4 regions of the Rhizobium sp. 007 genome follow, and region 4 is predicted to be linked to each of the others. Evidence: predicted binding sites of a transcription regulator. Region 4 holds the regulator's gene; each other region holds the start of a gene.
What was found. The regulator LexA, encoded in region 4, represses DNA repair genes until DNA is damaged. The targets are predictions, from matches to a motif close to TGTTCNNNNTGTGTTCNG.
Positions count from the first base shown of each region.

Region 1: a site for LexA is predicted at 1,238-1,255, ahead of ISN39_RS02780 (PA0069 family radical SAM protein). Genes of this name have one in related genera too.
Region 2: a site for LexA is predicted at 952-969, ahead of ISN39_RS13705 (glycosyl transferase). Genes of this name have one in related genera too.
Region 3: a site for LexA is predicted at 1,043-1,060, ahead of ISN39_RS10210 (nucleoid-associated protein). Genes of this name have one in related genera too.

Region 1 covers NZ_CP064187.1:583,610-585,812, forward strand. Annotated here, with positions in the region: gene ISN39_RS02780 (PA0069 family radical SAM protein) at 14-1,171, opposite strand; gene ISN39_RS02785 (glycosyl transferase) at 1,309-1,827, shown strand; gene ISN39_RS02790 (hypothetical protein) at 2,013-2,203, shown strand, end outside.
Region 2 covers NZ_CP064187.1:2,749,981-2,752,183, forward strand. Annotated here, with positions in the region: gene ISN39_RS13705 (glycosyl transferase) at 1-859, opposite strand, end outside; gene ISN39_RS13710 (membrane-anchored protein) at 1,120-1,836, shown strand; gene ISN39_RS13715 (acyltransferase family protein) at 2,159-2,203, shown strand, end outside.
Region 3 covers NZ_CP064187.1:2,012,151-2,014,353, reverse strand. Annotated here, with positions in the region: gene ISN39_RS10225 (PhzF family phenazine biosynthesis protein) at 1-333, shown strand, start outside; tRNA gene ISN39_RS10220 (tRNA-Lys) at 459-534, shown strand; gene ISN39_RS10215 (Arm DNA-binding domain-containing protein) at 693-857, shown strand; gene ISN39_RS10210 (nucleoid-associated protein) at 1,126-1,875, shown strand.
Region 4 covers NZ_CP064187.1:1,500,719-1,502,921, reverse strand. Annotated here, with positions in the region: gene ISN39_RS07610 (VOC family protein) at 1-677, opposite strand, end outside; gene lexA (transcriptional repressor LexA) at 883-1,599, shown strand.

The sequences.
Region 1 (2,203 bases), 920 kb from region 4:
TGCGGACGGGCGGCTAAAGCAGCGAAAGCTGCACGCCGCTGCCATCCGGCGGCACGAAAAGATCGTCGCGAAGCGGCATGCTGCGCCTTGTCATGCCGAGCCGTTTCGTCGCCATCTCGAAGCGGCGGGCGAGCTGCCAGGCATAGGGGCCGGCGCCTTTCATGCGCTTGCCGAATTCGGCGTCGTAGTCCTTGCCGCCGCGCATCGAGCGGACCAGCGACATGACGTGCCGGTAGCGATCCGGATAGTTCTGCAACAGCCAGTCGCGGAAGAGCGGAGCGACTTCCAGCGGCAGGCGCAGGATCACGTAGCCCGCCTCCAGCGCACCGGCAACCTTTGCCGCGTCGAGAATGCGTTCCAGCTCGTGGTCGTTCAGCGCGGGGATCATCGGAGCGGCCATCACCGAGGTCGGGATGCCCGCCTCTGTCAGGGCCTGGATCGCCTCCAGCCGGCGCGGCGGCGTTGCGGCGCGCGGTTCCATCGCACGAGCGAGCTTGCGGTCCAGCGTGGTCACCGAAAGCGCGGCACGCACAAGGCTCTTGGCTGCCATCTCCTGCAGGATATCGATATCGCGCAGAATCAGCGCCGACTTGGTGACGATCGAGACCGGATGGTTCGCCTTGTTCAGCACTTCGAGGATCTGCCGCATGATACGCCATTCCTTCTCGATCGGCTGGTAGGGATCGGTATTGGTTCCGATGGCGATGACCCGCGGCTTGTAGCCGGGCTTCGCAAGCTCGCGCTCCAAAAGTTTGGCCGCATCCGGCTTGGCAAACAGCCTGGCTTCGAAATCGAGGCCCGCCGAAAGCCCCAGATAGGCGTGCGTCGGCCGGGCGAAGCAGTAGATGCAGCCGTGTTCGCAGCCGCGATAGGGATTGATCGACCGGTCGAACGGAACGTCCGGCGACTCGTTGCGAGTAATCGCCGTGCGCGGCTTTTCGATCTGCACTTCGGTCTTGAAGGGCGGCAGTTCTTCCAGCGTCTGCCAGCCGTCGTCGAAGGTCTCGCGGTGCATCGGCTCGAAGCGCCCGCTGGGGTTCAGTCCAGCCGCGCGGCCGCGGCGCCGGTCGCCCTCGATGCGAAGGCCGGAAGAGGCGATCAACACTTCGGCAACATCCGCCGTATTGGCAGGCGCAAACGCAGCCTGCCCTGCAAGGGACTGTTCGTTCATCCGATTCTCCCGCGACAAGGCAATTGCCTTCGTCCGTCTTGATGATTAAATTCCTATCGAGAAAAAGAGAACAATGCAAGAACAAAATGAGGAAAGTCACGCTGGCAAATTTTTGTGCGGCGCTTTATAAATAGGCAATGTTGACGGTTGTTCTGGAGTGCCAGGATCAGGAACCTGAGCTGGCGCAGACTTTATCGGTGCTGGTGGCGGGTGCAGTCGAAGGGCTCGTAAGCGACGTGGTCGTGCTCGATCACGGCTCGCGCGATGGTACATCCAGGGTGGCGGACGCGGCTGGGTGCCGGTTCCATTCGCAATGGGATATCAAGGATATATTGCGCTCGGCCCGCGGCGAGTGGCTACTTTTCGTCGAACCTGGCGCCCGGCCGCAGACTGGTTGGATAGACGAGATCGCCGAATATGTCGCCCTCAACAAAGTCCCGGCGCGTTTCACCGCCTCGCGCGGATACAGGCGCCCGTTTTTCCAGCGTGTAGGCCGGTCGCTGCCGCCGCTGGAACTCGGCCTTCTCCTGTCGAAGAAACACGCGATTGCCGCCGCAAGAAGCGGAATGCGCCTTTCGGAATTTGCCAAGGGGCAGAAGCTGCGCAAGCTTTCCAGCGAGCTGATTCCCTCCTGGGTCGCCCGCGCCGCACGATAGCGCGCAAACTTTTCAGCACTCGCGCTAAAGATGGCGCCCGATACGATTTCGCGCTATAATTCAGCCATGGCGCCGCCCGAGCGCCCCGCTTCTTGGCGGCCGACCATGGAATGCCGACAGGCGGCAGAACAGGTCACAGCGGAAGTCTCCTCTTCTGCCGGGTTTCCGGCGAAAGGAGGTGCGTCATGAAACGCAATATGATCCGCGGCCTGCTGGCCGTCATATTGACGACATTGGTGATCGCGCATCCGCATTCGGCAGCATCGCAGATGATGCGCAGTTGCGCAGGCCGATCCGAGGTCGTCAAGTTCCTGGACAAGAACTTTGCCGAAAAGCTCACCGCGGTCGGACTGATCAACCAGAACGCCATTCTTGA
Region 2 (2,203 bases), 1.2 Mb from region 4:
CGGGCGAAAAACAATCCAATTCAATGGACTTTCTACCTGCATACTGCTTTGCCGCAGCGAAGAACGCGAGAATACGATGCTCTGCCGATAGTATTCCAGTATAAGCGGAGGAGGTTTCATTTTCGTAGAACCGAGGGAGATTCGCGTTCGAAATATCTATACCAAAAAGGCCAATGCGCGTCGCGCCCGACGCTAACGCAAATTGCATGGCAGTTGCGGCGACAGAGCCCGCGGGGAATACGCCTTTGTCAGGATCTATCGATACTGCCGAATTCTCACTCCGGAAAAGCAAGCCGCTCTGAACAGCCCCTTCTGAACGTCGTTTTTGCCCATATGGTGCAAGAATGTTTCTGATGAGCACTACCTTTCTGTCTCGAAGCCAGGCACTGTCAATCTCACAAATCGCTCGAATGACGCTGATCGATAGTAAACATGGAACGTTCTGAGGAACCTTTTCCTTAAGGAGAGTGAAATGCCTCCACACGAAGCGCTCATCCTCCACAACTACAGCGAGCGGCTCTTGTATCTTTGATCCAATAAGGCTTATCGCTCCGTTGAGTAACAACGCACTGCCGGCCGGTATCTTCTCAATTGCGCACTGGTTGATTGACGGGCCGCTGCCGACGATAAAAACACAGTCAGGTTTGTTTGGATTGACATCAGCAAAAGCCAGCGTTTCAACAATATCGACCGACCGATAACGAATTAAGGCTTGTTGCCGCTCCTCGAAGGAAATGATTTTGAGCCCCGGCAGCCAATCTTGAAAATGGCTTTTAGATCGGCCGAGAAACAGCCTAACGCCGATTTTGATAATGGATCGTGCCAACGGGCGGTTTGCTGAGTGAAATATCTCTCCCATGACAACGCTACCTGATCGTTTTCTTAGCAAGAGCGGGCGCTTGAAATCTTCGCTATCTGTAGCGTCTCCTGAAGGCCGGCCGCGCGTGTGATTGTTCAAAGTGTGGTCTGTGCAAAGTTATTGGCTTGCGACTACTAGGAGTGTCAAGGTAATAATCGCGACGAGAACAAAACCGTATCTCGACTGCCGAACGTCGAACTGACCGGTAGAAAACTGGCTGTCACGCGAACTGCCTACTTCTATGAAATCCTTGAGTTATTATGAACATTAGTCAACTTCGCAAGCGGGTGTACCGAACACTAAAATACAAACTTGCACGGCCAAGCCCTCCGGATTTACGCAGTCCGTTTCGCGGTCCCGTCGTCGTGGTTGGATCTGCCCCGCAAGCAAATCTCCCTGCTGGATTAGATCGCAATTATAGCATTGTGACAGTCAACGGGTCTCAGGCTGTCACAAAAAACTGGGGCATCGAGAGACCAGACATTACATTCATGCAATTCAACCAGATCAGAGGTCAAAATACCAATGCGGTTGAGGTTCGCCGGGTGCTGCGGGGACAGTCTACAAAGGCCTTATATGTCTTTCTCTGGCCGGAGGGTGAGGAAGCACTCAAGGCGGGCTTGAGCGCATTTCACTACCATTACGAGAGTCTAACGCTTGTCAACAAATACGAAAGAATGGCGCTACTCGATAAAGTTTGCGGCCTAAAGACTGCGGAAATGGACGCGAGTGAAAAGTGTTCCAACGGGGTAAATGCGGTGCTGTTTGCCTTTTGCCATGGCGCGAGTGAAGTCATAATTACCGGTATTAATCCTCGGTCCACTGGGCATGCGTACAACAACGAAAATCTTGGGCGACTTCATCAAACTATGGACGAGATGGTTTTCAGTAAGCTGTTGCGCGATGGGTGGCCGCTTTACACCGCGGATCCTCAAGTTTCTTCAGCGATCGGCATACCGCTATGGATGCCGGCGTAATGCGTGAATGCGACGTATAGCCACACGAGGTTGATCGCAGAACTCACGGGAGACCGGAACTTCGTAAGGCGGTCCCCGCCGGAGGGTAGTGGCAGGTCACAATGATGGGATAGTCGAGTATTCATCAAGATTGCCAACGGGCGTGGCTTCGGGAGCCAATTCGGCTGATGGTGCGTGCACACCCATCAAGAGCGTGTAAACGCCGCGGCATTTTCGCTGTGGCTTACCGGAAGCGCCCCGATTGAAGGAGCCGCCTCGATATTGCTATTTTTGCTCATTCCAATATGACCTCGACTTCTCAATCACTCGTGGGCGCCGATTTATGAAGTACAGGACAGAGATCGAAGGACTTCGCGCCGTAGCTGTC
Region 3 (2,203 bases), 510 kb from region 4:
GTGCCCTTCGTCGACGGTTCGCTGGCCTCGGCCTATATCTACTGCCGCGCCGGCGTCAACCATTCGGCGAAGTTCCACGCGCGCATGTTTGCAAGCGACATGGGGATATCCGAGGATCCCGCAACCGGCTCCGCAGTCGCGGCACTTTCGGGAGCGATCCACCATTTCGACCGGCTGCCGGACGGCCATCATCCGATCACGATTGAACAGGGGGTGGAGATGGGGCGGCCATCCTTCATCCACCTGCATGTCGATGTCGAGGCCGGCACCATCTCCAATGCCCGGATCGGGGGGCAGGCGGTGCGCCTTGCCACGGGTACGCTCGACCTTTGATTTCATTCCCATTTCAGCCATGCAGAAAAATCTTCGAAATTAATCAAAGAATTTTCCGCAGGGCGCTGGACAAGGCCTGCGATCCTGTTTATACGCCCCGTCACACCGCGCAGCCAAGCGCGAACGGGTGATTAGCTCAGTTGGTAGAGCAGCTGACTCTTAATCAGCGGGTCGTAGGTTCGAGCCCTACATCACCCACCATTTATCTTTCCCATGCTAGTTCATGAATTGCCAGAAGCCTTGAAACTCACGCCTTCTTGCGGTTCTTTGTTTCCATGTGTTGCCAATCTTATTCACCCAAGCCCACAAGATTGGGGGTGTGAATGGGGGTAGGCGGCGCGTCATTGGGGGTATGATAAGTGCTGACCGACACAGCGATCAAAAAAGCAGCAGCGAAAGATAAGGCCTATAAACTAAGCGACAGCGGCGGGCTCTACGTCCATGTCACGCCGGCCGGTGGAAAACATTGGAGGCTCAAATATCGGTTTGCTGGCGCCGAGAAGCTCCTATCGCTCGGACCATAAGCAAGCACTGTTACAGGAGGGCTGTGCCGCGCGATCCGTGTGTCAAACCAAAGACGCGGTGAAAAGTTTCCGTTCCCGCTGGCACTACGGCCCGGACGCGTTCAGATGAGCGGCGGGCGAGTCTCGACGACCAGCTTCAAAATAGAAAACCATTTTCTTGTTGACTTCGCGCACGTCGTGCACAATGTTCTCTTTATGTTCCTGTTGTGATAACGGGTTGTTTGTCAATGCTACTTTACTTTCAACCAAGCATTGATTCGGAGCCGTAATGCAGCTGGAGAACCTCAAGATTAACCGCGTGGTCATGCACGAGGTGTTGAAACGTGATGACGACAGGCAGCCAAAAGATCCCGTGTACGGTGAAGCGCTTGAAGATTTGGAGGCGGCGGCAAAGGGAGCCTTCACGCTCCGAGTAACGGAAGCGCTGTCGACGCAGTCAAAGAGCATTGAAATGCATATCTCTGACTTTTCAGCTAGCAGCATGGTCGATATCGCCGGCCGGCTTATCGACCTTGATGACACTGATTTTCTTGAAGTATCTAAGGAAATTGCGGTGCGTCTTGCATCTGCTCAGAAAGCGAGAAGCATTCCCGGAGGAGTGGTAATCGCATTCGACGGATCCTTCGGTGTTCCTGAACGAAAATTCCTGGGAGTGATTAAGGCCGAAACGCAGAGCGGCTTCCGACGCAGCAAAAACGCGGAGAAAATTCTTACCGAATTCCTCGACAACATCTTTCTCACGCCGGCCACCCGATTGTATAAAATCGGCTTTCTCGTTCAGGAACCCAAAGATGACGGTTTCTACTGGCGAGCAATAATCTTCGACAGCAACATTTCGAGTTCGCACCGCGAAACAGCTGCTCAATACTTTTACGAGAGCTTCTTTGGCTGCTTGTTCCCAGCAAATGGTGCATACGAGACCTCACGCTTCTACGACCTGACCAAAGAGTTGTGCGACGCGGGCCGTTTTCACCTGACAAGAAGCGCGACCTCGGAGATGCGCTCTATACTTTCGTAAAGACCGAGCAGGCAGCGACCTTTACTACCCACGAATTCGCAGACAAGTATCTGCCCAACGACCAAAAGGACGCCTACAAGCGTTTCATGGTGTCGAAACGCTTCCCCGAGCGGGCTGTAGTCAGGGATACCGCCGAGATGGGCGCCCGGCTTAGGAGAAGGAAATTTTAATTCGGTGACAATATCGAGTTTTCTGTACCGCCCGAATTGTTGCACAACCACGAAGTTACAATCAAAGAAGCTCCCGCTGAGGAGTTTGGAGGCGAAGGCAAACAAATGTGGATCCAGATCACCATTAATCGAACGATGACCGATCAGCTGTGACTGAT
Region 4 (2,203 bases):
ATCCCTTCCGGCGACAGAAGACTGATCCTGGCATTCGCTGCCGCGATCGCCACGCCAAACGGTGTCCGCTCGATTTCCGTCGTAGACACGGCCAACTGAAGGAACGAGCCGAAGGCTTCAGGCTCGGGCGCGCTTAGCACCATCTCCGAGATACCGGTTGCACCGTTCGCATGCTTTTCCAGCGCGCTCCGATCGGCCGGAAAGGCGTTGATGCGCTGGCAGTCAAAGAGGAAGAAATCCGGCACCCGAAGATCGGCGGCAAAGGCAAGCTTGAAAGTGCCTGTCGATTGCGACCCGTCCGGCATCTTGATCAGGCGCGAAAACTCCAACATGGCGCCGCCGCTCTTTCTCGCACGAACGAAATGAGCATGGTCGGCGTCCGCGTCCTCCGTGCTGAATGCGGCCGCAGAGAATCCGTCATTGCCGCACCGGAAACGAAAGGCCTGGTCGCGCGCCACAAAGACGTTTCCGTGCCGCACTGATTCTTCACATTCTTTCGCGCTCGCGACACCAAGCGGCTCGAGATAGGTCTTGTCGGCGAAAAAAACGCAAGCATTCACCGTGCCGAAAGGATGACGGCCCTCGGCGGCAACCGTGAACCCCAATCGTCCCAGCCGCTCCCGCGCGAGATCGATGTTGGTGACCGGTAGAACAAGATGATCCAACGGATGCAGCATGGCGTCAGGTCTCCATTTAATGTGCTGAAGATGTGTGCCGCTATGTGGTCAATGCAAGCTGAAAGCGCTGATCCGGCAAACAAAAGTTTCCAAAAATGAACGCAGTTGAGACGAAGTTTTACGAAAATTTAGGTACTTGCGGAACACATATGGAACATATAGTGTCCGTTCTGGCTTTGTTTCACGAATTTGGGGTTAAACTTCGATGCTGACACGCAAACAACAGGAGCTTCTCCTCTTCATTCATGAGCGTATGAAGGAATCCGGCGTTCCGCCATCGTTCGACGAAATGAAGGATGCGCTGGATCTCGCGTCCAAATCCGGCATCCACCGGCTGATTACCGCTTTGGAAGAGCGCGGTTTCATTCGTCGCCTACCGAATCGCGCCCGCGCGCTTGAAGTGATCAAGCTGCCGGAAGCCTACAGCCCGAGCATCCAGCCCCGCCGCGGCTTTTCGCCGAGCGTCATCGAGGGCAGCCTCGGCAAGCCGCAGCCTGCTGCCGCCGCGCCGAAGCCGGCGAACGAAGACAATACCAGCTCCATTTCGGTTCCCGTCATGGGCCGTATTGCGGCAGGCGTGCCGATCTCGGCGATCCAGAACAACACGCACGACATCAACGTTCCGGCCGATATGCTCGGCTCCGGCGAACACTACGCGCTTGAGGTCAAGGGCGATTCGATGATCGATGCTGGCATCTTCGATGGCGACACGGTCATCATCCGCAACACCAACACCGCCAATCCCGGCGACATTGTCGTGGCACTGGTCGATGACGAGGAAGCGACGCTGAAGCGGTTCCGACGCAAGGGTGCGTCCATCGCGCTGGAAGCGGCGAACCCCGCCTACGAGACGCGCATCTTTGGACCGGATCGCGTAAAGGTTCAGGGTAAGCTCGTCGGCCTTATCCGCCGCTACCATTGACCGGCAGCGCGTCGCCGGCAAAGGCGACGGCGCGCCACTCATAGGCGTGGCGGCTCTAGGGGCGATCGAGTTTCTCGAAGGCGGTTGTCCAAAGCACGGTACGGCGCCGGTTTTCCGCAAGGTTTCATTCGCGAAATGCACTGCGCCGCATCGGCAGGCGCCGAACCGCAGCCTTGCCAGCGTGACGACGATGTCCGCGGCATCGCAAGCCGGGCGTGGCACCGTTCCGCATCGCATTTCTTGCCTCTTCCTGCTGCTCCGGTGAAAATTTCGCTTTCCCTCCGTCTTTCGCGGGTCGCAGCGCCCTCACGGCTGCGATCGGTCAAAGCCAAAGCGCTGAGCGCAACGTTCGTGCCGGACGCAAACCAGATCGCCGCCCCAAGCCCGAAAAAACCGTCGCAAAGCGCAGGCGTGTGCCCTGAGCGGCTCCTTAGCTTGCCATTTGCAGGCCGAAAGCCTTGGGTATGCAGCCACAATGACTGATCGGTGGCTACGGGACTGAACGGTGGCTATTGACGGGCGAGAGCTCTGCTTTTGCCAAAGGCTTCTTCCCGCATTCCAAAAGCGCAAGCCGGGAAGCGCGCACACTGCTTGTCCGCGACAT